DNA from 4 places in the Mucilaginibacter sp. P2_D11 genome. Region 1 is predicted to be linked to each of the others. Evidence: riboswitches for the same ligand, from Rfam matches in the RefSeq annotation. Region 1 holds a riboswitch; each other region holds the start of a gene.
The links. Region 1 has a riboswitch for S-adenosylmethionine ahead of AC1DXC_RS19035 (peroxiredoxin). Riboswitches for the same ligand answer to the same signal wherever they lie in the genome.
Positions count from the first base shown of each region.

Region 2: another riboswitch for S-adenosylmethionine. It lies ahead of AC1DXC_RS09240 (O-acetylhomoserine aminocarboxypropyltransferase/cysteine synthase family protein); the one in region 1 lies ahead of AC1DXC_RS19035 (peroxiredoxin).
Region 3: another riboswitch for S-adenosylmethionine. It lies ahead of AC1DXC_RS05735 (cysteine desulfurase family protein); the one in region 1 lies ahead of AC1DXC_RS19035 (peroxiredoxin).
Region 4: another riboswitch for S-adenosylmethionine. It lies ahead of AC1DXC_RS22315 (TlpA disulfide reductase family protein); the one in region 1 lies ahead of AC1DXC_RS19035 (peroxiredoxin).

Region 1 covers NZ_JBFUEA010000012.1:66,861-74,841, reverse strand. Annotated here, with positions in the region: gene AC1DXC_RS19055 (hypothetical protein) at 46-294, opposite strand; gene AC1DXC_RS19050 (YybH family protein) at 328-756, opposite strand; gene AC1DXC_RS19045 (carbohydrate kinase family protein) at 1,042-1,917, shown strand; gene AC1DXC_RS19040 (hypothetical protein) at 1,944-2,168, shown strand; SAM riboswitch class I at 2,373-2,487, shown strand; gene AC1DXC_RS19035 (peroxiredoxin) at 2,637-3,272, shown strand; tRNA gene AC1DXC_RS19030 (tRNA-Cys) at 3,287-3,357, shown strand; gene AC1DXC_RS19025 (N-acetyltransferase family protein) at 3,494-3,982, shown strand; gene AC1DXC_RS19020 (class I SAM-dependent methyltransferase) at 3,977-4,612, opposite strand; gene AC1DXC_RS19015 (leucine--tRNA ligase) at 4,882-7,833, shown strand.
Region 2 covers NZ_JBFUEA010000005.1:148,352-156,332, reverse strand. Annotated here, with positions in the region: gene AC1DXC_RS09250 (sigma 54-interacting transcriptional regulator) at 113-2,062, opposite strand; gene AC1DXC_RS09245 (tetratricopeptide repeat-containing sensor histidine kinase) at 2,069-4,318, opposite strand; SAM riboswitch class I at 4,996-5,106, shown strand; gene AC1DXC_RS09240 (O-acetylhomoserine aminocarboxypropyltransferase/cysteine synthase family protein) at 5,341-6,654, shown strand; gene AC1DXC_RS09235 (homoserine O-acetyltransferase family protein) at 6,741-7,796, shown strand; gene AC1DXC_RS09230 (homoserine dehydrogenase) at 7,796-7,981, shown strand, end outside.
Region 3 covers NZ_JBFUEA010000003.1:202,938-210,918, forward strand. Annotated here, with positions in the region: gene AC1DXC_RS05715 (SusC/RagA family TonB-linked outer membrane protein) at 1-859, opposite strand, end outside; gene AC1DXC_RS05720 (triple tyrosine motif-containing protein) at 1,156-4,098, shown strand; gene AC1DXC_RS05725 (PIG-L family deacetylase) at 4,137-5,054, opposite strand; tRNA gene AC1DXC_RS05730 (tRNA-Cys) at 5,069-5,140, opposite strand; gene AC1DXC_RS05735 (cysteine desulfurase family protein) at 5,245-6,375, opposite strand; SAM riboswitch class I at 6,454-6,555, opposite strand; gene AC1DXC_RS05740 (S10 family peptidase) at 6,814-7,981, shown strand, end outside.
Region 4 covers NZ_JBFUEA010000016.1:48,345-56,325, reverse strand. Annotated here, with positions in the region: gene AC1DXC_RS22320 (SusC/RagA family TonB-linked outer membrane protein) at 1-2,241, opposite strand, end outside; gene AC1DXC_RS22315 (TlpA disulfide reductase family protein) at 2,558-3,130, opposite strand; SAM riboswitch class I at 3,228-3,336, opposite strand; tRNA gene AC1DXC_RS22310 (tRNA-Cys) at 3,446-3,517, opposite strand; gene AC1DXC_RS22305 (cysteine desulfurase family protein) at 3,526-4,644, opposite strand; gene AC1DXC_RS22300 (serine O-acetyltransferase) at 5,460-6,275, shown strand; gene cysM (cysteine synthase CysM) at 6,281-7,153, shown strand; gene AC1DXC_RS22290 (cation:proton antiporter) at 7,208-7,981, opposite strand, start outside.

The DNA.
Region 1 (7,981 bases):
GGTTCGATTTCACCTGGCGGTTTAACAAACCTGCTTTTCCCTCAATCAAATTAGCGCATAAATTGCCAATAGCAACAGAACGAACATCAACCCTGCCATTTGCTGTCCTGCCCGCTCCATGCCTTTTTTGAATTCATCCTCCTTGTCATACTCCATATAGTAAATACTCCTGAAAGAATAAGCTTTAGCCCCCGGGCGGATTATTTGCTTGAAGTATCCCAATGTAAAAAGCACGCAAACACCTATAAGCCTAAAGAGGCTAGCTATCCAGCTATCGAAAATCAGGTGCAGCATACTGTCGGTATTATTGAATGATCGCCATCTTTATCAACTCGTATGGTCACACACAATCTTCCACTGACCATCAATCTTCCTGAACCATAACGTAAAATACCCACCGGGTGCGTCTTTCTCTCGTTTGAGGCTCCAGGCACCCATTACAAAGGCATCGTTCTTACCCAGCAGCTCTATCTTATCCAGCCTAAAGGTAAGCTCGCCCATTGCAGCTTTATCGGGGTAGCCCTTTTTATAGTTATCCAGCGTAACCTGCCAGCCGTAAGCCGGGCCACGCTTGCCAATGAACATTAATGAATCAGACTTCCAGTAGCCTTGCATAAAGCCCTCCAGGTCGCCTTTGCTCCAGGCGGTTTGCTGGTCGGCCATTAGTTTGGCGATGGCTTGCTTATCTTTATTTTGCGCTATAGCGAAGCAGGAACACAGAAGCAGGAGAAAAGAGAAGAGAATTTGCTTTTTCATTCAACTAATATAACGCTTCCGAACCATGATTAAAAGATAACACGATTAAAGGATTTAAGGATTGACAGGATTAAAATCAATCCAGCTGTCCTTTTTCTGAACCATGATTTGCTTGTTTAAGGGATACCCCGATAAAATTTCGCAATCGGAATAGTCCCATAATCCGGTAATCAAGCAAATCATGGTTCAGGCAATTAAAAAAATCCCGTCAAATCCTTCAATCGCTAAATCGTGTCAAAAAATATTTTAGCTTTATGCTTTCATCTTTCAGCCCTCAATCAATTTATGAACAAACAAATCTTGTGCTACGGCGAAGTTTTATGGGATGCCTTTGGCGATGTTAAAAAAGCGGGCGGTGCTCCTATGAACGTAGCACGCCACCTGGTGCAGCAAGGCAACAATGTATGGTTTGCCAGCAGCGTAGGCACCGATGCCTCGGGCAATGAGCTAACGGGCTTCCTTCAGGAGAATGGCCTTTTCAGCGATTTGATACAGCGCGACGAAAAGCTGCCTACCTGTGAAGTAACTGTACAGCTGGATGAAAATAACACCGCCACGTACATTATCCCGCAACCTGTATCCTGGGATAATATAGGCTTTACCGAACCTTTAGAAGCTACATCTAAAAAAGTAGGCGCCATCGTTTTTGGCAGCCTGGCCTGCCGCGAGCAAGCTTCTTTCGAAACCCTGCTCAACGTGCTTGATGAGAGCGACGCGCTTAAAATATTCGATGTGAACCTGCGCCCGCCGCATTTTACCATGAACACCATCGAAACGCTGGCTGCCCGTGCCGACGTAATCAAAATGAACGAAGAAGAAGCCGAGTTGCTTATACACGGCAGCAGCGGCGACCTGAAACAAAAGATAGAGGAGTTCCAAAGCAAGTTCCACACTAAAATCATTTGCGTAACCCGCGGCGAGCATGGTGCCATCATTTGGAACGATTACCAATATTACGAGCACCCCGGCTGCAAAGTTTGCGTGGTGGATACCGTTGGGGCGGGCGATTCGTTCCTGGCAACGTTTATTACGGGCTTGCTTAACGGCACCCCCATGCAAGCCCTGCTTGAAAAATCCTGCGCGGTAGGTGCCTATGTAACCACCCAGCGCGGCGCTAACCCGGTTTATAATGTTGATGAGGTGGTAGCACAGTTTTCGTAAGATAATAGCTCAGGTGCCATTTACAAATGAAACGAAGGCGTAACAGGGTCCAAAAATTTGTAGAAGATTTATTTGCCCGGCGATTTGACATTAATGGTGAAAAGCAAGTTACCATGAGAGAGTTCGTTGATGACCTTGCTATATTCCCAGAGTCAGAAGCTATGACCGGCGTTGAGCTAAGTGATACGGGTGGTTTAGAAATTGGCGAATCGCTAACTATACGTTCGATGAAAATTAAACGCATATCATAGCCGAACTACCCAGCGCGGTGCCAACCCGGTTTATAATGTTGATGAAGTGGTAGCGCAGTTTTCATAACGTGTGGGCTTGATACAATATAAGTCATTTTATGTTTTGATTTTCAGTTAGTTACAGATTCACCCGAGATAAATAACAAAATCTATAGGAATTGTAGTTTTTATAGCTACTTTTGTGATATAATCGTTCTTTAAAAATACTTATCCAGAAAGACAGAGGGAAAGGCCCTATGATGTCTTAGCAACCTGTACCGGCTTCGCGCCTGGTGTAAGGTGCTAATTCCTGCTCCGCCAATGCGGAGACAGATAAGCTGATTTAAAAGACAAACGGCGTTCGTAATGATGCCGTTATCTGCCGGCGGCTCCCCTTTCTTCCTCAAATTTTATTGGATAAGTTTTTACTATTGATTAACCGATAGCGTAATATTGCTATAAAAAATATTAAAATTAAAACTTACAACTATGAGCTTACGAATTGGCGATGAGGCCCCAAACTTTAAAGCACAAACATCCCTTGGCGACATTGATTTTTACGAATACCTGGGCGATAGCTGGGGCGTATTATTCTCCCACCCTGCAGATTACACCCCTGTTTGCACCACCGAACTAGGCAAAACAGCATCTCTTAAAGATGAGTTTGAGAAACGTAACGTAAAAGTTATTGCGCTGAGCACGGATAACACCGAATCGCACAAGGGGTGGATAAACGATATCAACGAAACCCAGGGCGTGGAAGTGACCTTCCCAATTATTGGCGACGAAAGCCGCGAGATATCCCTCGCTTATGACATGATACACCCCAACGCATCGCTTACGGCTACCGTGCGCTCGTTGTTCATCATCGGCCCCGATAAAAAGATAAAACTGATCATCAGCTACCCCGCATCAACCGGCCGCAACTTCCAGGAGATACTGCGCGTGATCGATTCGCTGCAGCTTACTGCTTACCACAGCGTAGCCACCCCGGCCGATTGGAAAGATGGCGAGCAGGTAGTGGTGCTGCCATCCATCAAAACAGAGGATATCCCCGCCAAGTTCCCCAAGGGCTTTGTAGAGGTGAAACCCTACTTACGCTTAACACCACAGCCGAATAAATAACAGGAAAAGCATAAAGTCGCGTGGCCGAGAGGATAGGCATAGGTCTGCAAAACCTTCAACGGTAGTTCGAATCTACCCGCGGCGTCAAATAAAAAGTGGATAATTTAGTTTTCAGAAAGCGACGGGCTGGGGAGCCTGTCGCTTTTTTATGGTTTGCCTCGCCAAACTTGATTTAAAGCCGGCAATACCCCAAATTTGAAGCATCGGTAACACACCAAACCATGGCAATAGAAATAAGGAAAGCCATCCCGGCAGATTACGATGGCATCTGGGAAATATTCTCGACAGTAATACAATCCGGCGATACCTACGCATTCGACCCCGAAACCACACGCGACGGCATGATGGAATACTGGCTTGCACCCAATATGCAAACTTTTGCAGCGATCGAGGATGGCCGGGTTGTGGGGACTTACTACCTTAAGCCTAACCAGCCTGGCCTGGGCAACCATACGGGCAATTGCGGTTATATGGTGCATCCCGGCGCAAGGGAAAAAGGCGTAGGCGGCATGCTTTGCCGGCATTCTGTAGACACGGCCACGGAAGCGGGGTACGTGGGTATCCAGTTCAACTTCGTGGTATCAACCAATGCAACGGCGGTAAAGCTTTGGCAAAAACAGGGGTTTTCCATCATCGGAACAACGCCAAACGGTTTTCGGCATCAGCAATTAGGTTTGGTAGACACCTATATTATGTATCGAGCGCTATAGGATATGTGCATCACCTGCATCATTTTTCCTTACGCACCAGGTGGTCATGCATCGCAGGTTTTGTACGTTGGTGGTTTTTATCGGCTCGAATAGCTTCCCGCCGAGTACCTGGGTGTATTCCAATAATATTTGTTCGTTTACCAGGAAACGCTCGCTGCCATCGGGCAGCAAGTAGCGGCTATTGCCCTGCGGTATAACCAAGTTTTCTATGCCTATATCCGATGCCAGTCGCGCAAACAAGAAGCCGCCGGGCCTTAGCACACGCCACATGGAGCGCAGCATGGCATCGAAATGGTTGCTATCCTGCGCAAAGTGCAAAACCGCGCTGCAGATAACCAAATCAAAGGAGGCATCGGCGAAAGGCAAATCCTCCGCCGGGCAGCAAGTAAAATTCCCTGCGGAATTAGCCGGGGCAAGCATTGCTGATAAGGCCTTTGCCCCGGTCAATGCATCCGGGTTTGGGTCGATACCGTAAACCTCAAAGCCGTTCTGCAAAAAGTAAACAATGTTGCGCCCGCCGCCACAGCCCACATCCAGCACCTTATGGCAGCCGTCGAAGCGCCCTTTCAGTAGCTGGTCGAACAGGTAGATATCGATATTGCCGTATAGTTGTTGCAGGTTGTTTTGCATAAGGTAAAGGTAGTGTTTGTCTGAACCGAAAGATGTGCAGATTTCAGATTTCAAATGTGCAGATGAAACATCACCACAGCATTACTGATTTTGTCAATCAAGGGAGCATCAGAATTTGCACATCTACATGCCTTTCTTACCCATTTGCACATCTGAAATCTGCACATCTGCATATTTAGCCGCTCATTTGCACATCTGAAATCTGCACATCTGCACATTTAGCCGCTCATTTTTATTATTTTCGTGCCCGCACATGCGCAATTAATAAAATGGACTATCAATTTAAGGATATAGAGAAAAAGTGGCAACAGTTTTGGGCCGATAACCACACCTTTAAAGCCGAAAATAAAACCGACAAACCCAAGTACTACGTGCTGGATATGTTCCCTTACCCAAGTGGGGCCGGGCTGCATGTGGGCCATCCGCTGGGCTATATAGCTTCTGATATTTTTGCGCGTTACAAACGCCTTAAGGGCTTTAACGTGTTGCATCCTATGGGGTACGACAGCTTTGGCCTGCCGGCCGAGCAATACGCCATACAAACCGGACAGCACCCTGCGGTGACCACCGAAGATAATATTGCCACCTACCGCCGCCAGCTGGACCAGATAGGTTTCTCGTTCGACTGGAGTCGCGAAGTGCGCACCAGCGAAGCTGGTTATTATAAATGGACGCAGTGGATATTTATGCAGCTGTTCAACAGCTGGTATAATAAAGATGCGGATAAAGCGGCATCGATTGACGACCTAATTGCGCATTTTGAAAGCAAAGGCAGCGCGGGCATCAACGCCGTTTGCGATGAAGAGATATTGAGCTTTACCGCCGAGGAGTGGAAAGCATTCACCGAACAGGAGCAACAAGCAGAACTGTTGAAATACCGCCTCACCTACCTGCGAGAAAGTACCGTAAACTGGTGTGCCGCTTTGGGCACTGTGTTGGCAAACGACGAGGTAAAAGACGGCTTTAGCGAGCGCGGCGGCTACCCTGTTGAGCAAAAGAAAATGATGCAGTGGAGCATGCGCATCACCGCATACGCCCAGCGCTTGTTGGATGGTTTGGACACCATTGACTGGCCGGAACCCTTGAAAGAAATGCAGCGCAACTGGATAGGCAAAAGCGTTGGGGCGAGTGTGAAGTTCCCCTTGGATAAATCTGCCCACCTCGCAGAGCTTGATACTAATTACATCGAAGTATTTACCACGAGGGTTGATACCATTTTCGGCGTAACCTTTATGGCAATAGCACCCGAGCATGAATTGGTTGCTGCTTTAACCACGCCCGGGCAGAAAAAAGATATAGAGGAATACATTGCCAAAACCAAAAAGAAAAGCGAGCTTGATCGTATGGCCGATACAAAAACCGTATCGGGCGCATTTACGGGCAGCTATGTATTGAACCCACTGAACGGTGAGAAGATACAGCTATGGATTGCTGATTACGTGCTTGCCGGTTACGGCACAGGCGCTGTAATGGCCGTACCAAGCGGCGACCAGCGCGATTATTTGTTCGCGAAGCATTTTGATTTGCCGATAGTGCAAATTCTCGACACACAAAACATCGAACTTGAAGCTGATCCTACCAAGGAAGGCAAATATGTAAATTCTGATTTTGTTAATGGCTTAGATTACAAAGATGCGACTTACGCTATTATTAAGACATTGGAAGGACTAAAATTGGGCAAAGCAAAGGTAAACTTCAGGATGCGGGATGCCATTTTTGGCCGCCAACGCTACTGGGGCGAACCCGTTCCGGTTTACTTTAAGGATGGCTTGCCCTACTTAATTGATGAAAGCGAGTTGCCATTGATATTGCCCGAGATTGATAAATACTTACCTACGGAAACAGGCGAGCCGCCATTAGCACGTGCCACCGACTGGAAACACCCTGAAGGTGAATACGAACTAAGCACCATGCCCGGCTGGGCGGGCAGCAGTTGGTATTGGTACCGCTATATGGATGCCCAAAACAATGAGGAGTTTGCATCTGCAGAAGCCATTGAATACTGGAAAGCAGTCGACCTTTACATTGGCGGGAGTGAACACGCTACCGGCCACTTGCTGTACAGCCGTTTCTGGAACAAGTTTTTAAAGGATATCGGCAAGACGCCCGAGGAAGAGCCGTTTAAAAAGCTGATTAACCAGGGGATGATACAGGGCCGGAGTAACTTTGTGTATCGCTTAGTACTTGATTATAGAGATGATACCGTTGAGATGTATTATTTATCAAAAAACCTTTTTGATAAATTTAGAGATTTAACATCGGGTAAGGATAAGGATAAAAATTTAAACGAAACCGTAGAAATAGCGCTGAACGCTTTAAACATAAAAATAACACTGAAAGGTAGGCTTTCATCATTTTCGAGTTATGGACTTCCCGTCGACGTAAATATTGTTACTAAGGACGTTTTAGATATTAACAAATTTCGAGAGTGGCGTAAAGAATATAATGAAGCGATAATTATATTGGAAGATAAGTCAATTTCTTACCCTCACGATGAGAATCGAGCCATATATATTTGTGGTTGGGAAGTCGAAAAAATGTCGAAATCCAAGTACAACGTTGTTAACCCTGACGATTTGATTGAGCGTTACGGCGCAGATACCTTGCGCATGTACGAAATGTTCCTTGGCCCACTGGAGCAAAGCAAGCCATGGAATACCAACGGCATTGAAGGTGTGTTTAAATTCCTGCGTAAATTCTGGAGGCTTTTCCACGATGCGGATTGGAATTTTAACGTAAGCAATGCCGAGCCAAGCAAAGCAGAGCTAAAATCCTTGCATAAGATTATCCAGAAGGTAGAGCAGGATGTAGAGCGTTTCTCGTTCAATACCTCCGTATCCAGCTTTATGATTGCGGTGAATGAATTAACCGACCTGAAATGTAACAAACGCGCCATCCTGCAAGATTTAGTGATCACGCTGGAACCCTATGCGCCGCATATTTGCGAGGAGCTTTGGGTTTTGCTGGGTAACCCGGCAGGTACCATATCTTACGCCGCATACCCTAAATTCAACCCGGCCTATTTGGTAGAGGATGAGTTTAGCTACCCTATATCCATTAACGGTAAAATGAAAACCAATATCCCGCTATCGTTAAGCCTCGGCAACGAGGAGATTGAGGCCACCATACGCGCGCATGCGGATGTGTTAAAATACCTGGATGGCAAAGAGCCTAAAAAGGTCATCGTGGTAAAAGGCAGGATAGTGAATATCGTGGCATAAAAGCGTCTGAACCGGGATTTTTCGCGGATGTTTATTTTTAACGGTGCTCAAGAAGGCTTTGCCGTTAAGCAGATTCATACGATTTATAGGATTTTGATTCTATTTTTTAAAATCGGAAAAATCCTTTAAATCCGTTTAATCCCGGTTC
Region 2 (7,981 bases), on a different contig from region 1:
GGATGTGTTATGGGTAGGAAAACAAAAGCAACCCTGCACGTTCCATAGGAACGTTTTATGGTTCACCATCTTTACCTTTTCGTGGATTAATACCCTCTCACGCGGAACAACCTCAGGCACCAAAATCCTTACGGATGCCCAGTTTCTTCATTTTAGAATTCAGCGTGGTTGGCGGTATGTTCAATAGGCTTGCCGCGCCGCCTTCGCCCCATATTTTGCCGTTGCATTTTTTAAGCGCGGCCAGGATATGGGCACGTTCGCCCTCGCTCATGGTAGTAACCCTGTTGTCTGCGGGAACCATTGCTGCGGGCTGCTCCAATTGCGTAGGCAACACCATGCTGGTTATGGTATCGTCGCGGGTGAGCAGCACGTTGCGCTCTATCAAATTCTCCAACTCGCGTATATTGCCGGGCCAGTGGTAGCGTTTCATGTTATCCAGCACCTGCGGCGCAATGCCCCGCACGTTTTTGCCGGTTTTGCGGGCATAGATATTCAGGAAGTGCATGGCCAGGTCGGTAATATCTTCTTTACGATCGCGGAGTGGCGGCATCAGTATCGGAAACACGTTGATGCGGTAAAACAGATCGAGCCTGAAACGGCCTTCGGCTACCTCCTTATCCAAATTACGGTTGGTGGCGGCTATGATGCGCACATCGGTTTTGATGGTTACGCGCCCGCCTATGCGCTCTATCTCTTTCTCCTGCAAAACCCGCAGCAGTTTCGACTGCGATTCCAGCGGCAGCTCCCCTATCTCATCTAAAAAAATGGTGCCTGTGTGCGCCTGTTCAAAGCGGCCTATCTTTTTTTCTATCGCCCCGGTGAAAGCGCCCTTTTCATGCCCGAATAATTCCGAATCGATAAGCGAGGTAGGCAGGGCCGCGCAATTTATCCGGATGAAGGGCTTATCCTTACGTGAGGATAAGGAGTGGATGCGCTCCGCTATTTTCTCTTTGCCGGTACCGCTCTCGCCCAAAATAAGTACCGAGGAATCTGATTTTGAAACCTGTATCACATTATCGAAAACCGTTAGCAGCAAATGGCTGGTGCCGATAATACCATTGAAAGGGTTCTGCGGTTCTGCTGCCGCTACCTGCCTTTTAACCGCAAAATTGTTCAGCTTATTTACGAGGGGGCTGCCCGCCGTTTGCGCCATGCTTTCCATAAAGTTGGCCAGCAAAGGCTGCAGCCTGTTGCACTGCACCAGATGGTCGGCAGTGTAGGCATCCGGCCTGCGGCTGTAAAAATTGAAATAGCAAACTTTGCCACCGGCTAGTGGCACGGGCCACGACAGGTGCGACCTGAGATTGTAGGTGTCGACAAAAAGTTTTTTCAACGATGGCGTTTTCAGCAATGCCCGCAGTTCGGGCTCATCGTACCAGGTAGCTATCAGCCCTGCCGGGTCGTTTGCCTTAAGCTTGCCTAATTCGTGCTGCTTACGGTTGGTAATCACCATCAATTCGGGGCAGCCGATCAGCTGGTATTCGTCGAAACCGATCCTGGAGAAACCAAGTTCGTAAAAGTTCTCTTCTTCTTCCTGCGTCATGCCTACAGAAAGGAACTCAAAGGGGATGTGAGGCTGCAGGGTTTTGGCCATCTGCAAAACTTTAAGTTCCCAGCTTTGGGCCGACGCCAGAATTTCGGCAGCCTTTTTTTGTAGTGCAGCGCTTTGGCGCATACCGTTCTCCAGGTGGTTTTCGTAACGGTAAACGGCTATGTCTATGGCTATCAGCACGTCCTTTTCGCGGAAAGGCTTCACTACGAAACCGTAAGGGTTGGTAACTTTAGCTGCCTCCAGCACCTTTTGGTTAGAGTTGGCCGAAATGAAAATAAAAGGGATGTCGCGGTCGGCAAGTATGTGCGCCAGGTCGATACCCGTTTGCTTGCCCTTCAGGAAAATATCCAGCAGCACGAAGCCCGGCTCCGTTTCCGCTATCATTTCCAGCGCTTCTTTCACACTATCGGCAACGCCGCAGACATGATACCCAGCCGTTTTGAGGATGTTGCTCAGTACATCGGCAATAATAAATTCGTCCTCAACAATAAGGATTTTCTTCTTGTTCATGGCTTACTAAGTTAACGTTATTTGTGCTTTTGCTACGCCTCTTGTGAATATTTCGGTGCGGAAGCATACGGTGATCACGCATCCCTGCTCGTTGGCAATATCCAAAGTGCCGCCCAATTGCTTACTGAGCCCCTTCATCAGGTTTACGCCTAAAGAGCCGCTTTTTTCCGGGTCGAAGCCGACAGGCAAGCCGGGTCCGTTATCGCCGATGATGAGTTCCACTTCGCAGTCGCTGCCTTCCACCATCGAAATATAGATAATGCCTGAAGCATCCCTTGGGTAGGCATATTTTATGGCATTGGTTATGGCTTCGTTCAATATCAGGCCAAGCGGCACGGCTTGCGCCACATCTAAGTAAAGGTCGTCTATCTGCTTTTCGAAAAAGATACGGCTATCCAGCCCGCAGCTATCTTTCAGGTAACTCACCAGTTCATCTATATACTCAGGCATAAAAATCAGGTCGAGGTTGTCCGACTGGTAAAGCTTCTGATGGATAAGGGCTATAGAGCGCATGCGGTTCTCGCTGTTTTGGATGGCCGCCAACGCATGGTTATTATCTATATAAGCCGATTGCTGCTGCAGCAGGCCCATCACTATCTGCAGGTTATTTTTTACTCGATGGTGTATCTCTTTCAGCAGCCATTCTTTTTCGATGACCAGCTTATTCAGTTCGATATTTTTGGCGCTTATGGCCAGCGCGCTCTTTTGCTTAATGCGGTAGCTGTAGTATAATACCCCTGTTAAAACCAGCAACGCAGCCGCCGCAAAAAGAGTTAGATTGCGCAGGTTATCTGCATCCTTTACCCGATTGTTTTGCGCCAGGGCATCTCTTTTCAGCACCACCAGTTCCCTTTCTTTCTTTTCGGTCTCGTAACGTACCTGCAACTCCTGCATCTGTTTATTGATGGTTGATTTCAATAACGAATCCCTCAACGTGGCGTAGCTTTGGAAATTTTGCAGCGCCGAAAGGTAGTTGTGCCGCGCAGAATCGATACGGTAACTGAAGATATAGATACCCTGACTTACACGCACCCTGAGCGGCGCCTTTTCTACTACTAATTTATAGGCCGGAAGCAACGCCGCGGCCTCGTCGTATTTATCTATCGCCATAAGGTATTGCAATATGGCTTTTAGCGCCTTTGATTGCGCCGGCACCTTAATATCTGCCGCAGCGTAATTCTTTAGCAACCTTTTGTAGTAAAACGCTCCGTTTGCATATTGCTTAAGCCTGGCATATGCGCTCAGGTAAACCACATCAAGCAAAACGCGTTGATTGGGCCTTACTTCCTTGTATTCTTTCTCCGCTTTTTGCAGCAGAGGGATAGCGTTTGAAGGCTTATCAAGTGCGTTATAATTATTGGCCAGGTTGTATGCCAGATCAATAGCCACCGGGTCGTGATACTTCTCGGCAACCTGCAATGCTTTGGCGAAGTAATTTCTGGATGGCTCAAACTGCCCGCTGGCATAATATACCATTCCGGCATGGTTGTAAATGGCGCAAATATCCATGCTGGTATCGGCAACAGCTTCGGCCGTTTTAACAGCCAGCAATTGGTATTTAAGCGCTTCCTGCTGTTTATCGAGGTACATGTAATTATTGCCGATAAGGTTATACGTGTTTTGCACCGCAGTATAACCGCCAAGCTTGTATTGGGTAAGTGCCTGGGTAAGGTAATCTATCGAGCGCTGGTAATCTTCTATCTGCAGGTAAAAATCGCCCAGGTTGTTAAGCGTAGCCGCTGCCCTAAGGTGCGCCCCTGCTTTAAGAAAAAGCGGTAGCGCCTGCTCATAATAGCCAATCCTAACCTTAAAATCCTCTTTACCGGTTGCCAGGTAAATTTCCTCCATATTCAGGTAGGCTTCAGCCGCATCCTCGTACAGGTTACTAGCCAGAAATATAGGGATGGCCTTTTTGATGAGTGCATCGCATTTGGCAAAATCCTTCTTTTTGCTCCATGCTATAGCCATTGCCTGGTAACTTAGCCCGAGACCGCGCGGGTACGATAATTTGCCCGAAAGCTGGTTGGCCCTGGTGGCGGCAACCAACGCGCTATCTGCCTGTACGGGTTTGCTGTTTACCCTGTTGGCAAAATAACGGCTAATACTAATCAGTACACGCACGCGGGCCGTATCGGCTTTGCTTTGAGCCAATTGCTTTTGCAGTTTGTAGATATCCCTGGGGATGGCCGGCTGGGCATATGCGCATACCGTTAGCAAGAGGTACGATAATATGGCTATGACAGGTTTTGTGAGCATTCTCCTTAGGTTGATACTGATGAGGGATAAACGACTTATAACACCGCAGCCGCGCAACAGCCTACCCACAAACCCTGCCACAGCTACAAATATACCGGCAAATCAAAAATTGCGCTTAAATGGTCGATAGAAACAGCTTCCCTGACGGCTGGTCTTGCCAATGGCCGTGATGTACAAAACCAAACAACGATATGCCGTTGCCGGTGACAACGATATAGCGTTGTTACCATACTAACTGCCGAGCAACGTTACAAAAAATTGCTTACCCGTTAGCCCACCTTTTGCAGTAAGATACTTTTACAGCAGTTGACCTCTATGCCGGGCTTTGCGCCCCGGCATTTGAGCCGCATCCGTAACAATATCCGCTAAAGCGTAACACCATTCAGGACTAAATTAAAGTGTAAACAAACACGACCGGGTGTAACCTATAGCTGTATAAGACCATATTTCTACCAACCAGTTGTCCCGATGGGACAAAGCCATACACAATAACATTACGGATGTTGATTAATATGTCGTCTTCGCGCTTTTGGGTAAAAAAAACGCTTATTACAAGGTGCTATCCTACCACTCACAATAAAATTAAAATATTATTTGGATATTAAAACGGCATTGCCCTATATTTGCCCACGTTAATCGGTAGAGATACCTTAATCAATTCCCCTCAAAAGGATTTTGGTTTATAAAGAAGCGGCGAGAGATCAGGCTCGAAAACCCGCTGGCAACCCTCCAAATTGGAGAAGGTGCCAATTCCTGTCCCGGAAAAAGAATACCGGGGGATATAAATTTTTAATCATGAAAAGTACAATTTACGTAGCTCAGCAAAACAACCAGCAATCCCAATTGGGGTTATCTTCTGCATACAACCAAATTATTGGCTGTATTTGCATGTGTTGCTGCTGCTAATCCCGTAACACGTTCCCCCTTTTTATTTTCTGGAAGCACGCGTGATACCCTAAAGGATATGCTTATCCTATCGTAATTAAATATTTTTCATACAAAACCCTTTAAATCTACAGATTATGTCAAACTTGAAATTCGAAACCTTACAACTGCATGCAGGCCAGGAGGCCGACCCTACCACAGGCGCGCGCGCCGTTCCTTTGTACCAAACTACCTCATACGTTTTCAATAGTGCCGAACATGGTGCCAACCTGTTTGCGCTGAAGGAATTCGGCAATATATATACCCGCCTCATGAACCCTACTACCGATGTGTTCGAAAAACGCATCGCGGCTTTAGAGGGCGGCGTAGCGGCTTTGGCAACAGGTTCCGGCCAGGCGGCGCAATTCCTGGCGTTGAATAATATACTGCAGGTTGGCGATAACTTCGTTACCTCGCCATACTTGTATGGCGGCACTTACAATCAGTTTAAAGTTGCCTTTAAGCGTTTGGGGATAGACGCGCGTTTTGCTGCCGATGACACCGCCGAAAGCATAGAGCCGCTTATCGACGATAAAACCAAAGCAATCTACGTGGAAACCATTGGAAATCCAGGTTTTAACATCCCCGATTTTGAAAAATTGGCGGCATTGGCCAACAAACACGATTTGCCACTTATCGTAGATAACACCTTCGCTGCAGGCGGCTACCTTTTCCGCCCATTGCAACACGGTGCACACGTAGTGGTAGAATCTACTACCAAATGGATAAACGGCCATGGCACCAGCATTGGCGGCGCTATTATAGATGGTGGTAATTACAACTGGGGTAATGGCAAATACCCGCAATTTACAGAGCCGTCCGAGGGTTACCATGGTTTGGTTTTTGCCGATGTATTCGGTGTAAACGGGCCATTCGGCAATATCCAGTTCATTATCCGCGCCCGTGTGGAAGGGCTGCGCGATTTCGGTCCATCGCAATCACCATTCAATTCCTGGTTGAACATACAGGGATTGGAAACGCTTTCGTTACGCGTGCAACGCCATGTAGATAACGCGCTGGAACTTGCCAAATGGCTGGAAAGCCAGCCACAGGTAGCCAAAGTGAACTATCCGGGCTTGGAATCGTCGCCGCAGCATACCCTGGCCAAAAAGTATCTGAAAAATGGCTTCGGCGCGGTGCTTTCCTTCGAACTGAAAGGCGATAAGGAACTGGCTTCTGCAGTTATAGACAACCTTAAACTGGTAAGCCATTTAGCTAATGTGGGCGATGCCAAAACCCTGATCATACAGCCATCAGCAACTACGCACCAGCAGTTGAGCGATGCCGAGCAGCTTTCTGCAGGCGTTACCCCTGCCCTGCTGCGCGTTGCCGTTGGCATTGAACATATTGATGATATTAAAGCCGATTTTGAACAAGCATTTGCTAAAGTAGCAGAGCTGGAACTGGCTTAAGTTTTTTCTTTTTTAGTTTTTTTTAAGTGGTGTTGCCGGGGAGCGGTTGTATAACAACTGCTCCCAAAGCAACAAAAAGTATAGAGATGAGTTTAGAAAGTTTTACCTACACCGGTGTATTCGAGCTGGAAAGCGGCAGTAAAATAAAGGACCTGCAAATAGGCTACAATACCTATGGCACCCTCAATAAAAACCGCGATAACGTAGTTTGGGTATGCCACGCACTTACCGCAAATTCTGATGTTTTTGATTGGTGGAAAGGCCTCTTCGGCGAGCATGATTACTTTAACCCCGATGAGCATTTCGTTATCTGCGCCAATATCATCGGCTCGCCTTACGGAACTTCGAACCCGTTAAGCATCAACCCTAATACCGGTCAGCCTTATTACCTGGCTTTCCCCGAATTTACCATCCGCGATATGGTGAAGGCGCATAAGCTATTGGCCGATCACCTCGAAATAGAACATATCGAGTTGTTACTAGGCGGATCTTTAGGCGGCCAGCAGGCTTTGGAATGGAGCATTACCGAGCCGGCGCGCATCAAAAATCTTATCCTCATCGCAACCAATGCCCGCCACTCGCCATGGGGCATCGCCTTCAACGAATCGCAACGACTGGCCATCAGGGCCGACCGTACCTTCTACGCTAATTCGCCTGATGGCGGAAGCAAAGGATTGCTGGCTGCGCGCAGCATAGCGCTGTTATCCTACCGCGGGTATAAAACCTACGATATTACCCAACAGGAAGAGGATAGCGCCCATACCGATAACTTTAGGGCATCGAGCTACCAGGCTTATCAGGGCCAAAAACTGGTAAACCGGTTCAATGCCTACAGCTACTGGTACCTAACCAAAGTGATGGATTCACACAATGTGGGCCGCGGGCGTGGCGGGGTAGAAAAAGCGTTGAGCCTTATCAAAGCCCGCACGCTGGTTATCGGCATCAAAACTGATGTGTTGTTCCCTATCGAGGAGCAGCAATACCTGTTCAGGCATATCCCCAAATCGGCCTTTGCCGAACTGGATTCCTTTTACGGGCACGACGGGTTTTTAATAGAAACACAAGACTTAACCAAAATAATCACATCCTTTTTTAAGACGGATGTTAAAGGGAAAATAATAGAACTGCAAAAAATCGCTTAATGAGTAAGAAACTAAATATTGGCCTCTTCGGTTTCGGAGTGGTAGGCCAGGGACTATACGATATCATCCGCACTAAGAACCTCAACCTCGAAATAAAGAAAATAGCCATCAAGAATCCCGGCAAGCTACGCAGCCTGCCGCAGGAATTGTTTACTACGGATAGGGACGAGATATTGAACAACCCT
Region 3 (7,981 bases), on a different contig from region 1:
TGCCTAGTATAGAAAGATCGGGGAAGATAACGTTGCCGCCTGATGCCACACTGCCTTCGTTTACCATGGCGCCGTATTCTGCGGCATTCAACACCCCAATGCGGCGCGAAACATCCTGTACGCCGTAGTTGCTGTTGATAGAGAATTCCGTCTTCTGGTTTTTGCGGCCCGATTTGGTCGTTACCACAATGACTCCATTGCCGCCCTTAAGGCCGTATATGGCTGTGGTAGCAGCGTCTTTCAGCACGTTGATGGATTCGATATCCGAAGGGTTGATGGAGTTCAAGTCATCCAGCGATTGGATGGAACCATCTACCACCACGGTAGGGTCGTTGCCCGAGAACGAGGGAATACCTCTTACCAGCACAGCTGGTTTTGCGCCCGGCGAGCCCGCCTGTATAACGGTAACGCCCGATACCTGCCCTTGCAGCACCTCCTCGGTACGTACCGCGTTCAGCTTTTTGATATCGGATGCTTTTACTACGGATATAGCCCCCGATATATTGGTTACTTTTTGCGTACCGTAGCCTACTACCACTACTTCGTTCAATGCCTGGGTGTTATCGTCCAAAACAAAGTTTTCTACGCCTGCGGCGGTTATGGTACGTTCTACTGATACCATGCCGATGAACGATACTATGATAACGCCGCCGTTTTGCGGAACGGTGAGCGTATAATTACCGTTTATATCTGTTACGGTGCCGATAGTTGTGCCTTTAATGGCAACAGATGCGCCGGGTACGCCTTGCCCGTCGGATTTTTGGGTTACTTTACCGGTTAAGCGGAGGGATTGTGCATAAGCCTCGCTAACAAAAAATAGCAAAGCTATAACCACAAGAAACTTGAGTTTAAATTGCATAAGGTTAAATGTTAGTTATGATTAATAGGTTGGGGGCTGTGCCCGTTGTTGGTTGTAAAAGTTTTCTCATAAAAGGATTTTAGGCGCATAAAAATGCACGCGGTTAATAGGTCATAGATGATGTTGTGCGTTTATAATTGGTTTATAGTAAGCGCCGGATGCGCTGGTTCACGGGGTCAAAAGTAGACTATGGATAAGCGTTAAAGAGAATAACGGACTACATCACTACTACAACAAGGCAAAAAAAAGCCATAAAAAAGCCGATATTAGGGCAACCATCAAACCAATGATAAACGATGTTTCTTGCCCGGCATAAGTTGCTGTATTTTAAATACTTAACCGTAATTGTATTTGTTGCGCGGGCAAACTTTGCGCTGTCGCAGGCCTATATAGCGCAGCGCAAAACCATTAATTACGAAAAACGGCAGTACAATGGCGGTACGCAGAACTGGAAAATACGCCAGGATGCACAAGGCCGTATGTATTTTGCCAATAACGAGGGCGTATTGGTATTTGATGGCTCCAATTGGCAGCTTTTCCCCTTACCAAACCGTACCATCGTGCGCTCGCTAGAGTTTGGTGCAGATAAAAAATTATACGTAGGGGGGCAGGACGAGATAGGCTATTTTTCGCCGGGCAAAAATGGCTCGCTGGTATTTACCTCGCTCAAAGCACTCATCCCCAAAGCCGACCAGGTTTTTTCTGATCTGTGGGACATCGTCAGAATTAAGGAAGATGTTTTTTTCCGATCGAACGATAAGATATTTAAATACAGCAAAGGCAGAATAACGGTTTATCATGCCCGCTCGTGGTTATTTATGGGCTGCCACCAGGATAAACTGCTGGCGCACGACGAGCAAAAAGGACTGCTGCAATATGTCGATGGCAACTGGCAGCCCTTTATCGCCAAAAAAGATTTGCCAAACGGATTTTACATCACTTCCATATCCAAATACAGCACCTCGTTTAGCCTGGTTACCACAGCGAAAGACGGAGTTTTTATTTTGAGCGGTAACACTTTGCGAAGTTTCACACTTACAGGTGATGGAATAGATAATCATCAGCATTTTTCGGCAGCACTTGCCTTAGACGATGGCACTTATCTTATAAGCACTTATTTAAACGGTGTTTACCAGGTTGACCGCCAGGGGCAGGTGATAGAGAACATCGCCAAAAAAGAAGGGCTGCAGAATATGTTCGTGCGCTGCATGTTCGCAGATGCCAACCATAATGTTTGGCTGGGACTGGATAACGGCATCGATTTTATTGCTTATAATAATGCCGTCAAACACATCAGCCCCTCTATATTTAAGGATGGAGGAGGCTATGCTACGGCATTTTACCATAACCGGCTTTATTTTGCCTTATCAAACGGTATTTACCAGGTACCCGTAACCGACATGGGCGACCTGAGCTATGTTAAAAACAACTTCAAGATTGCCGCCGAAGGACAAACCTGGAATATTGCCGCTGTAGGCAGCCACCTTTTAGCCGGCCGCGACGACGGGCTGTTTGAAGTGGAGGATGGCAAAATTGTACCTATTTATAATGCCACCGGGTTTTGGATGTTCCAGCCGTTTGCAAACAGCCTTAAGCAGCCACTAATAGCGGCAGGTAATTATTACGGCGTGCGCCTGTTTGGGGATGATGGTGCAAAGCTTACGGATAAGGGTAACCTGGGTGCATATTACGAATCGGCCAGGTTTTTGGAAGTTGACGAAGACAATATGATTTGGACATCGCACCCATACCGCGGTGTTTATTGCCTTAACCCCGAAACAAAAAAAGTTAAGAACTACCGCAAGGAGCAGGGGCTGCCATCTGCACTCAATAATTTTGTGTTTAAAGTAAAAGGGCATGTTGTTGTGGCTACCGAAAAAGGTATTTATGCCTATGATGCCCGGGCGGACAAATTTGTGCCTTCGCAGCTTTTTAAGGCAATTTTTGGCACGCGGGGGATAAGGTATTTAAAGGAAGATAACCTGGGCAACATTTGGTTTGTTGAAGGAAAAAGCCTTGGCGTGGTAGACTATTCGGCAGCGCCAACCATTATCAATTTCCCGGAACTAAACAACCGTATCCTAAGCGGATTTGAGAACGTTTACCCCATCAACGCCGAAAATATATTCGTGGGCAGCGAGAATGGGTTTTACCATATCAACTATGCGAAGTATAAACAGAACATCCGGCCGCTAAAGGTTTACATCCGCAGCGTGCGCTCGGGTTCGGGTACGGATAGTTTGTTGTTTGGCGGATATAGCAGCAATATAGGAGGTGATGATAAGCCATCGGCAAATGAGGCGCTGGACTTGGGCTATGCGTTCAACTCGTTACATTTTGAATATTCGTCGCCGGTTTTTGAGGAGCAATCTAATGTAGAATACAGCTATTTTTTGGAAGGTTTCGATAAGCAATGGTCGGATTGGTCTAAACGGTCGGAAAAGGATTACACCAACCTGCCTGCGGGCAACTATTTTTTTAAGGTGAAGGCCCGCAACCACCATAATAACGAATCGGCCGTTACTGTGTACGCATTCAATATCAATCCACCGTGGTATCAAACCATTTGGGCCTATGGCTTATATATTATTGCCATTGCGGGCGGGCTTTATCTGGCATATCAAAAGCAGGAACAGCGTCACATTATAAAACAACAAAAGGAATTGCTGTTGCAGCAGCAAAAGAACCAGGAAGAGCAACAGCAACTGGCCTACCAGCATCAGCTGGAACTGGAACGATCTGAAAAAGAACTGGCCAACCTGAAGAACGAGAAACTGCAAGCCGAGGTGGAATTCAAAAACTCAGAACTGGCATCATCCGCCTTGAACCTGGTGCAGCAAAAGGAATTCCTGACCAAGGTGCGCGAAGAGTTGTTGCGCCTGCAAAAACAAGGAAAAGACACCGTGGAGGTGGCCGAAATCAAAAAGATACAGCGCATGCTTACCGAAGAAGATAAGCTGAACGAACAATGGGAGCAATTCTCCATTCACTTCGATAGGGTGCATGCGGGCTTCTTATCCTTGCTTAAGGATCGCTACAGCACCATCAATCAACAGGAACTGAAGCTTTGCGCCTACCTCATCATGAACTTGTCGAGCAAGGAGATAGCCCAACTGATGGCGATATCTGTACGTGGAGTGGAGGTAAGCCGCTATCGCCTGCGCAAAAAATTACAGATACCTACCGAGATGAACCTCTTCGAATTCCTGTTCAACATCCAGCGGGAACTGATGAAATAACTCATTTTCCAGGCTGCGTTTGGAGATGCCCGCAAATGTCAATAGGTAGTTTTAGCCAACGCCGGTGGCGGAGTTTTTAAGATATCGAACAAGCCCCTGCACCAATCAAGGCCGGCTGGGGTATTTAGGGTAAAACTCCAAAACTCCTCCAGGTCGCCAACGTTCATCGTCATTTGGGTGTAGCCCTGAGATTTATGTTCGGCAATTTCCCAGTTAGCAATTACCTTATAGTTCACCCGGTTCATGTAGCTGAAACATTGCGTGCGGTCGATAAAAAAGCTGGGGGTGTCGGCAGTTGTATGGCACAGAGGGTACTTGTAATCGTTACCGAAACCGGGCATTGCATTACCTTTATCGCGGGTAGCTACCGCCAATACTACCGGCCTGTTGTCGGCGGGGAGGCTGTTAACAACTTCCAATGCCAGTAGGGTAGCAGCTTTATGCGCACCGTGCGTTTGGGCCACGGGCAAAAGGGTAAGCACAATATCGTAACGATTTTTGTTGAGGACAGTAAGCAAGGCCTTTTTCACGTAGGGCACGTTCCAACTGGTGTCTATTGGTTCCCGTTCGTTCAGGGTAAAATGTGCATCGGGCTGGTTTAGGAAATAGTAACGATGGACGCCAATAATGCGCCCTGCGTTTTTAAGTTCCTGTTTTCGGATGGCGGGCAGCTTTCGGCGGCCTACCTGTTCATTGGTAAGGCTTATGTTATAATAAGCCTCGGCAAGGGTGGAGTATTTATAACCCGCCTCGCCATTGGTGATAACCGCAATATCTACCAGGCCGTGGTGTTCTTTAGCTATTTTGTATAGGGTAACGGCCATTTCGCTCTCATCATCGGGGTGCGCAATCACCACCAGTACCCTTGCAGGCGTATCGGGCACGCAACCACGCGCAGTGGCCGCAGAGCATATAAAAAGGGCGGCCAACAAGATATATAAATAGCTTAATTTCATTTTTTAATTATGGGAGGTGTGAGGATGGGTTCGAACCATCGTAAGGAGTTTTGCAGGCTCCCGCCTAACCACTCGGCCACTCCACCTTGTTTTTGCTGCGTATTAAGAAGAACCCTTATATGTTTTTGCCATGCCCCTATTCTTATCAATAAAAAACTGACAGGAAACGGGACCGGCTGCCTTTGCGCAATTATGCCGCAATCAACTGATAAATAGCCGCAAGTTTACCGGCGGCATAATTTATCTCTTCCGGGGTGTTGAATTTGCTAAAAGAGAATCGGATGGTATCTCTACCTGCGTCAACGCCAAGCGCACTAAGCACGTGCGACGATGAGCCACTGCTGCAGGCGCTCCCGCCCGATACAGATATGCCATACTCGTCCAAACATCGCAGCAGGTCGGGGTTTAACGATGGTACATTGATGCTGAGCACGGTGTATAAGCTTTTATCCGCAATGGCCGAATTTCCGTTGAAGCGTACGCCCGGCAGCGTTTGGGTAAGCCCGGCAATCAGATGGTCTTTTAATTGCTGTATGTATTGCCCGTGCCCGTCTATATCGGCATAGGCCAGTTGCAATGCTTTGGTAAGGCCGATTATACCGGGGATGTTTTCTGTGCCTGCACGCAACGCTCTTTCCTGCCCGCCGCCGTGCAGCAATTTGGCCGGCCTTAGGCTCTGCCGGCAATATAAAAAGCCTATACCTTTTGGCCCGTGGAATTTGTGGGCAGAGGCAGCCAGGAAATGAACCTTAAGCTTGCTTACATCGTGCCGATAATGGCCCATGGTTTGTACCGTATCGGTGTGGAAAAGCGCATCGTACTTTTCGCAGATGTTGCCTATCTGTTCAATATCGTTAAGGTTGCCAATTTCGTTGTTGGCGTGCATTACCGATACCAGGCTGTGCGGGTTGGTGCTTAGTAAATATGCTAAATGACTAAGATCCAGGTTCCCTTTTTCGTCATGAGCGATGAAGCTTAAGGATATTTCGCCGGTTTTTTCGAGGTGCTCCAGCAAACTTAACACAGCATGATGCTCGAACCTTGTGGTAATTACATGCTTTACGCCGGCGTTGCGCACCGCCGTTAGTATGGCAGTATTATCGGCTTCCGTGCCGCCCGATGTGAAAATGATTTCGCTGGGCGAGGCATTGAGCAAACCGGCAATGGTACTGCGGCAGCTTTCAATAGCTTGCTTTGCTTCGCGACCGTGCTGATGATGCGACGACGGGTTGCCGAAATGATTGAGCAGATACGGCGTCATGGCTTCAAACACTTCTTTATCAAGTGGGGTGGTAGCGGCGTTGTCGAGGTAAACTTTCATGGTAATTTAATTAAATTTTGATTTAAACAGGCCAGAAAGCGAGGTGAGATTTACCGCTTAACAAGTTGAAAACTTGCACTCTTATCTTTCTCCTGTTTTGGCAGGAGTTGGAATTAGCACCTTAAATAATAGGTTGCCAAGACGTCATAGGGCCATTCCCTCGGTCTTTCTGGATAAGTTTAAAAGAACGTTTCGATGCAAATGTAAATAAATTCTATTAATCCCATAGAAATTATAGAAAAAATTTGAGGAAACGAAATTTACCATTACATTTGCAGCACCCGCATATAGCGGTACTGTGTTTTATAATGATAACCCAAGGTTTAAATAATCAATTTTTAATGCGAATGCCCATGCCTCAGATGGGTATGTGCAGCTGTTGTTGCTAACCCCCAAGCAAAAACAACCGCTGTTTATTAAAATTATTATTTGCCTCCCATGTTACCTTCTTCTTTTACTGTTACAATCAATCTGCGTTTTATTGCCACTATTTTGCTGGCCGGCACTATTGCTTTACTTTCTACTTCGTGGTCTGAATTTGCCCATCGCCCGTCTGAAGATGTTGCAGCGGGGCCTGCGGCCTTTAGCACTGCGGTAACTTCGCATACCATAGCCTTAAATGGCAAAACGTTGGCTTATAGGGCAAAAGCAGGTTATCTGGGTATAGGGCAGTCGAAAGGCCGGGCTGCGGCTAATGTTTTTTACGTGGCCTACAGCCTTGATAATAACATTAGTGCTGCAAAGCGCCCCGTTACCTTTGTGTTTAACGGCGGGCCCGGTTCATCTGCACTATGGTTGCATATGGGTTCGTTTGGGCCGGTGCGCGTCGGCGGCAATGGCAGGGTTGAAGACAACAGCAATACCTGGCTTGGTTTTACCGACCTGGTATTTATAGATCCTGTTGGTACCGGCTACAGCCGTGCTGCCCACGGTACCGATGCCCGCAAGTTTTATGGCTATAAAGAAGATATCGGTTCCATCGCCGAATTCATACGCGCCTACCTGGCAGATAACGGCAGGGAAAACGATGCGGTTTTTTTGGCCGGAGAAAGTTACGGCGGACTACGCGCTGTGGGCCTGGCCGAAAACCTGCAGGCCAACGGCGGGGTAAAGCTTTCCGGCATAACGCTTATTTCGCCGGCGCTTAATTACCAGTTGATTAGTTTTAACGAGGGTAACGAAACGCCTTATGCTTACTACCTGCCAACATATGCGGTTACAGCCCGCTACCATCATAAGTTAGATGCCCGCCTGGATAGCCTTACCGACGAGCAATTGATGAGCCGTGCAGCAGCCTTCGGGCAGGGTACTTATACTCGTTTTCTTCATTTGGGCGATGCCGCGCCACAAGCTTTAGTAAACAAGGTGATAGATTCGCTGCATTATTTTACCGGCCTAAGCAGGGATTATTTGACGGAAGCGAACGGAAGGGTAACAGATGGCCAATTTACTGCTGAGCTGTTAGGTAGCGATACCCAAACGATAGGCACCTTTGATGGCCGCGTAAAAGACACCCTGCAGCATGGCGACCCCAGCATTGCCGCTATACTTACGCCGTTTACGCAGGGCTTTCAATACTATGTACGCGGAGAACTTAAATATGATA
Region 4 (7,981 bases), on a different contig from region 1:
TTGGCTGTAGCCTGTTGTTTGGCTTACGTCTACGTTGAGTATCTGGTTAACGCTGTTGGTGTTATAAACGCTCAGGTCCAGCCTTACACGATCGTGAAAGAAACCGGCTTCAACGCCTGCCTCACCGGATGTTGTGGTCTCTGGTTTCAAATCGGGGTTCAGGTTGATGCTTGCTGCACTCTGCTGCGGGTTGGTGCCGAATGGTGCGGTAAAGTTGTAAGTATTGATCAACTGGTAGGGCGTAGTTGCTTTACCCACTTTAGACCAGCCACCACGCAGTTTTAAATAACTTAAGGTATTGCTCTTCAAATCCAACGCTTCAGACAATACCAAGCTTCCGTTTACAGACGGGTAGAAGTAAGACAGGCTTGATGCCGGAAGGGTAGAAGACCAGTCGTTACGGCCGGTTAAGTTCAGGAAAGCATAGTTGCGGAAGCCTAACTGTGCCGACGCGAAGTAGCTATAGGTTTTTAATTTGCCGTAGTAATTAGACGATACCAGCGGATCGCGCGAGTTGCTTAGCGTGTACAAACCTGCTACTGCCAGCTTAGGCGCTATCTGGTCGTTCTGCTCATTTAAAATAGTGCTGATGTTGCCTCCCACAAAGCCATCGAAGGTGAAATCTTTGTTTAATTTTTTGGTGTATTGTAAGCGGCCTTCGGTATTGGTTTCATTAACTGTGTAGGCATCCTCTTCATAAGAGCCGAACGGCGTGCCATTGGTACCGTAAGCAATCTTAATTTTGCGCCTGTCGTTATAATAATCCGTACCGGTACGGAAGTTGGCTGATAAGCCCTCGATTATCTTGTAGTTTAGTTCTATACTACCAATAATGCGGTTTTTGTGTTGCCCAACAGTGTTCTCATACGCTATAAAGTATGGGTTGCTATAGTAGCTATTGTTCCAGTTGAAGGTGTTGCCGTTGGCATCGCGGTAATTCTTAAGTTGGCTTACGTCTACCTGGCGGCCAAACCATGTAAATTGCAGCATGGTGCTGGTAGCACGCCTGCCGTATGCGCCAGGCAGGTTATCGGCATCATCTTTAATATAATTGGCGATGGTAGTAATGGTTAGTTTTGAATTGGGGCGGAAGGTAGTGTTCAGCAAGAACGAATTCCTGCCCTGCGAAGAATTGGGCACCACGCCGGTTTGGTGCAGGTTGTTGTAAGATAAACGGTAATCGAATTTATCGCTGCTGCCTGCTAAAGCAACACCGTTGTTGAGCGTAACGCCTGTTCTAAAGAAATCGCGCACGTTGTTTGGATGTGCTACGAAAGGTGCAGGCTGCCCGTTTGAGAAGAATTGCGGAATTAACTGGCCGTTCAATGCCGGGCCCCAGCTTTCGTCTACACCGTCGTTTACGCCTGCACCAGCGCCGTTAACGTAGCTGAATTTGCCGTTTGAGCCTTGCCCGAAGTCGTTCTGATAATCGGGGAATACCTTGAGGGTAGCAAAAGAGGTGTTTGAATTGAGGGTAATACCTGCTCCCTTGGCACCTTTGCCGGTTTTGGTTTTGATGAGGATAACGCCCGCCGCAGCACGGTAACCGTAAAGGGCCGCTGCGTTTGGCCCTTTCAGCACGCTGATAGATTCGATATCTTCTGAATTCAAATCGGAAATAGCATTGGCAAAATCCCTTGAACCATTCGTGCCCTGGAACTGGGAGTTATCTACAATAACGCCATCTACTACAAACAGTGGTTGATTATTGCCCGATACCGATGTTTCGCCACGGATAACGATACGGGATGAGCCCATATCCCCCTGGCTGCCGGTAACGTTTACACCCGCTATTTTGCCCGATAAGGCATTGATGAGGTTGCTCTCTTTAGCCTCAGCAATGTCCCTCGACTTAAGTCCCTGCACCGCATAGCCCAGTGATTTTTTATCTTTCGAGATGTTTAGGGCCGTAACAACCACCTCGTTCAATGAATTGGGTGCTTCTTCCAACACTATCTTCAGTGGTTCACCGCTGTTGTTTACAGGAACTTCGATCGTATTGAAGCCGATATAAGAGATCCGCAATACATCATTGGCGTTTGCAGAGATGGTAAATTTACCCTGTACATCGGTTTGGGTGCCGGTTGTTGCACCTTTTACGCCGATGGTTACGCCGGGTAGGGGCTGCCCATCGGATTTGGCGGTTACCACGCCGCTTATTTTTACAGACTGGGCGTTTGCCTGCTGCAGGGTGAAGAATAGCAATACGATTGCCAGTAACGATTTGTAATTTTTAAACATGATTTGTTAATGAATGGGTCAAAAAAAATATCAATACGAATGCATGCAGCTCGCGCTATGGTTTACACAAAAGGTGTAATACCAGCGGGCTTGTTGACTTTGTAAAGAATGGAAAGCTGATTTTCTCCGGGGGCTTTAAAGCGGTGGCTTATGCCCGGAACCTTGCTGAAGGATTAGCAATAACAACACATAGAAGAGAGGTAGCTAGCCATCAGGCTGTTAAAATGTAAGGTGTGATTGGCAAACCAGAGACTTCGGTAAGGGCTGATAGTAGAGGTGTTCATATGATATCGATTATGTTAATTCTATTTAGGGATTAATTAAGGGCAACAATGGGTTTATTTACAAGGCCGTCAATGGCTTTCAGCATGCCGGCAAATTCCTGTGGATCGTATAAGCGGGTTAGGTAGGCTATCCGGCCGTCGCGGTCTATCACCACGTTGCGGGTTACACCGCTTTTTTTGTTGGCAAACCGCCCGAAGATATCAGCACCCGGATCCAATGCCAGCGGGTAGCTGATGTTCATTACTTTTTGAAAGGCGCTTACCTTTTCCAGGGGTTCGTCGCGGTCAACCCCTATCAGGATAACGCCTTTGTCTTTATAGGCCTGCCACACTTCTTTTTCCAAATGAGGCATTTCTTCCCGGCATACGCTGCACCAGCTTGCTGTAAACTGCAGGATAACGATTTTGCCCTTAAGCTGAGCTAGTGAAGTTTTTGTGCCGTCGGTAAGTCGCAGTTCAAAATCTGTAGGGGCAAGATCGCTGGTTTTAACGATGTAGCCGCGGTCGGCATCTGCCGCAGGGGCTGCCGGCGTTACAGATTGCGCCTCTGCAAAAAGTGCAGATAACAGCAGGATGCCTGTTAATAATAAGTATTTATTTTTCATGTGTTGATGTGTTGTGCCCCGAATAACAGCAAGAAGACGGAAAGAGGGAGGATGACGTAATGAACACCTTTTACAGGTATTGCAAATAATTTTGCGGACATTATCTTTTCTGCATTGCTGCAGACAGGAATTAGCACCTTTATACCTATGGCGTACAGGTTGCTAAGACATCATCGGGCCTTTCCCTCAGTCTTTCTTGATAATTATTAAGAACGATTACGATGCAAATATAGAATTAATTCTACTATCCCCATGGGCTTTATATAATTTAATTGTCATATCGTTTTTTTTTGTTGATCTGCGTTTGTGTTTTTGAGGTGTGAGGGCGGGATCGAACCGCCGTTTGAGGTTTTGCAGACCCCCGCCTAACCACTCGGCCACTCCACCATAGTAATTTAGGCGGCCACCGATTTCAGTTGAGTAGCCAGGTTTTCCACTACTTCATCAATCTCGGTTAACGTGTTTTTGTAACTGAACGAAAACCTGATGGTTTCCATGTCCGTTGCTATGCCTAAGCCTTTGAATACCGGGATTGATTGTGCCGTATAATCGGAACCGCCCGAAACGATAATATCGATATCGTCCAGGTGGTTGCTCAAAGGCAGCCCGCCCCAATCAGGGAAGCTGGCACTTAAGATTGTAGCGAGGTTCTCTTCGGGTTTGCCGCCGTTTATCCGCACACCCGGAACCAATGCCTGCAGTTTTGTGATCATCCTTATTTTTAGGGCCTTGATATAATTGATTTTATCCTCAATATCCCAGTAGGCTATTTCCAGAGCTTTTGCAAGCCCAACAATCGCCGCTACGTTTTCGGTACCTGTTTGCTGTTCCGGGCTGTTGCCGTAAACGAGTTTGCTAATGCGCTTGCCGCTGCGGTTAACTAAAAACCCTGCTCCGAGTGGCCCATGGAATTTATTTGCCGACGCCGATGCAAAATCGAGCTTCAACCTTTCGGGATAAAGGGCATAGTTGCCAAGGGTTTGTATCGTGTCTGAATGGACGGTAGCGCCATAGCTGTGTCCGAGTTCGGCAATGTCTGCTATCGGGTTAACCAACCCGGTAATGGCATTGGCGTGTATTACCGATACCAGGTTGCGCGTATTGGTACGCAACAGGTATTCGAGGTGGTTAAGGTCGGGCCGGCCAATCCTGTCTGTATTCAAATAACTTATCCTTGCGTTATGTTTCTTTTGCAGCACGCCCATGGTTTGCAAAATAGCGCCGTGCTCAAAAGGCGTGGTAATGATATGATCTATGCCTTGCCCGGCAACGGCGGTAGCCAGTGCCATGTTGTTTGCTTCGGTACCGTTTGATGTAAAAACGATTGTTTCCGCAGGCACTTTCAATAACGCCGCTATTATACTCCGGCTATTTTCTATAGCCTCTTTGGCTTTTCGACCGTATGCATTGTTTGCGCTTGCATTGCCAAAGTGTTCTAATATATAAGGCGCCATAGTGCTGAAAACATCCGGATGGATGGGAGTAGAGGATGCATTGTCGAGGTAAATACCCATAATACTGAAATAGAATAAAACGATGATATTATTTAAAAGCCGGGGCGGCTAAGCTTGATTTTTCAGCAACAACAATACAGGCGCAGTTTCATGGTAGCAGTTTAAAAAGCATCCTTGCGGACAAGGATGCTCTGGTTTAACCAACAATTAATAAAATCAGTAAATACTTATCGAGACAAAAGTAGAATTAATTCTATAATTCCCATAGAAATAGTAGAATATATTTTATATTTGCAGTGTAATGTTTTTTTGAAATTGTTTAAGTGTCTTGTAGCTCTTTAAAGAACTTTCTCTTCATTCAGGTTTATAATTGGTTGTAAAGAGTTCCTGCCCATCAGGAACTCTTTCCTTTTTAATGCGCCGACCAGAATTGGGAGCAGGATATTAGCAGCAATTAGGTCCACCGCAGGTTGTAAGTGGCCCGGAAGGAGAAGATAGGGCATCATTCTTATTACGAATCAAGTTTCGGCATTGTTTTCGACGTATATTAAGAGGTCATATCCACGCCCTTGAACTCATTACATAATTTAATATGAACGTTATTTGTGACACTTCATAAACATCTTTTTTTAGGTTTCACACTAATTCTATAGTATTAATATACTATAATTGTGTGCCTTATTTGTGAGAAGCAGGTGCTATTTATCAATCATATCCACAATGTATTTTATGCAAACGTGTTGAATTAGTTTTTCAGGGTCGGTAGCGGCCACTATTGCGTTTAACCTATTTTGAAACGCAGCACCTTTTCGAAAAAAATACCTGTGCAGTGTGGCTGCGCATTAATTAACCTCTCTCAGCATCTAAGAAATAACATGAAAGATTTACAGCTCAACAGCTTTATTGAATTACTTTTTCAAACGCACAAAGCCGAATGGGAGGCCACGCCATCTAACGAACAGGCCATCCATTGGCTCAACGACCTGTTGGAATTTTTGTTCCCTAACAACAGGCTCAACAAGAAAATTATTTACGAAGGCCAGCTGAAAAAGAACCAGATAGAACTGGAAAATATCTTGTTGAGCTACCTGGATATCGATGCCATTGATATTGATTACGCTGTGGAGCATTTTTACGCCGCATTGGAACGAATATACCAGGACCTACGGGCCGATGCCGCCCGCATGTACGAGAAAGACCCGGCGGCAGGCAGTGTGCACGAGGTAATTGTTTCTTATCCCGGCTTTTATGCAATAGCAGTTCATCGCATTGCGCATCAGCTTTCGCAATTAAGCATACCCATCCTCCCACGAATACTAAACGAGCATGCACATGGCAGGACAGGGGTGGATATTCATCCTAGCGCCCGCATAGGCGTTCCGTTTTGTATCGATCATGGTACAGGCATTGTTATCGGTGCTACGGCCATCATCGGTAAAAATGTAACTATTTACCAGGGTGTAACCATCGGTGCAGCACAGGTTAGTAAGGGCCTCAAAGATACCAAACGCCATCCCACGGTAGAAGATAATGTTACCATATACGCCCGTAGTACCATATTAGGTGGCAAAACGGTTATAGGGCACGATAGCATTATAGGCGGCAGCGTATTTTTAACCAAAAGTGTGGAGCCTTATTCTAACGTGTTCAACACCCATCAATTACGAATAGAAGTTAAGTCTGAAATATAGATTATATGGCCGGCATTATAGACCTTATTGGCAATACCCCACTGGTAGAGCTTACAAAATTAAACCCTAACCCAAACGTAAAAGTATTTGCCAAACTGGAAGGGAACAACCCGGGTGGCAGTGTTAAAGACAGGGCTTCGCTCAACATGATACGCAGCGCGATAGAACGCGGGGACATTAACCAGGACACGCGTTTGATTGAAGCTACCAGCGGTAATACAGGGATCGCACTGGCCATGATCGCGAGCCTTTATGGACTGGACATAGAATTAGTTATGCCCTCAAACTCCACGCGGGAGCGAACGTTGACCATGGAAGCGTTTGGAGCAAAGGTTACGTTATTGGACAACATAGAAGCATGCCGCGATTATGCGGAAGAGAAAGGTGCCGCCGCAGGGAATTTTTTGCTGAACCAATTTGCCAACAGCGATAACTATATGGCCCATTACAAAACCACCGGACCCGAAATTTGGAATGATACTAACGGCGCAATCACCCATTTTGTTAGCGCAATGGGAACAACGGGTACCATTATGGGCTGCTCCCGTTATCTGAAGGAGAAGGCCCCAAATGTGCAAATTATCGGCTGCCAGCCAACAGAAAGCTCGTCTATACCGGGTATCCGTCGCTGGGAGCCGGCCTATCTGCCCAAAATATTCGATGCAAAGCGTGTTGACCGGACGTTAGACGTTTCGGAGCAGGACGCCACCCATATGGCCCGCAGGCTTGCTAAAGAAGAAGGCGTATTTGCCGGAATGAGCACTGGCGGAGCCTGCACGGCTGCACTAAAAATTGCAGAAGAATTAACAGAGGGCACTATTGTTTTTATCGCTTGTGACCGCGGCGACCGTTATTTGAGCAGCCCGTTATTCGGATAATTCGAGTCGATTAAATCACTAAATAAGTATCCTTTTTTATTGACGGGTAAGCAATCAGGCTGGCGCAGAAACCAATTTCTGCTCTTTAAGGAAATAATACTTCATAATAGGGCCTGATATTACCATGGTGACTACCGTCATAATCACAAGCCCCTCAAACACAGGGCCGCTTATTATTTTGGCCTGCATGCCTAACAAGCCCAGCACAATTTCCTGCGAACCCCTCGCATTCATACCGAAAGCTACCGCTATCGATTCGTTTTTGGTCATGCCGCTCAAGGCGCTGCCAATACCGGCACCAACCAGTTTGGCCACGCAGGCAATAACCAGTATGATCAATACGATTTCGAGGTTAAAGTTGGCGATGAAATTCAACCTTAGGCCCACCGAAGCAAAAAACAGGGGAGCCAGCACGTTGATGGTAAACTGATGCAAAACATGCTTGTGTTTATCTGTAAAGTATTTGGAATCGTTAATGCCAATACCCACCAGGAACGCACCAAATATGCCACGTACGCCTAATGCTTCGGTAACGCAGGCACTGATAAGGCATAGGCAAACGCCCATGGTGAGCGCCCGACCGGGTTTCTCGCCCTTGCCGGCATATTCCATCAGCCGGTGTATGAGCCAACGCCCGCCGGTTAGCATAAAAATCGCATACAGCACCACGATAATTACCGACCAAAAAGACGCTTCGCCTTTGCCCACATGCATCAGCTGAATGATGACGGAGAACAATATCCAGCCCAAAAAATCATCAACCATGGCTGCGGTTAAAACGATGTTGCCGATGCGCGTAGTCAGCAAATCTAAATCGAGCAATATTTT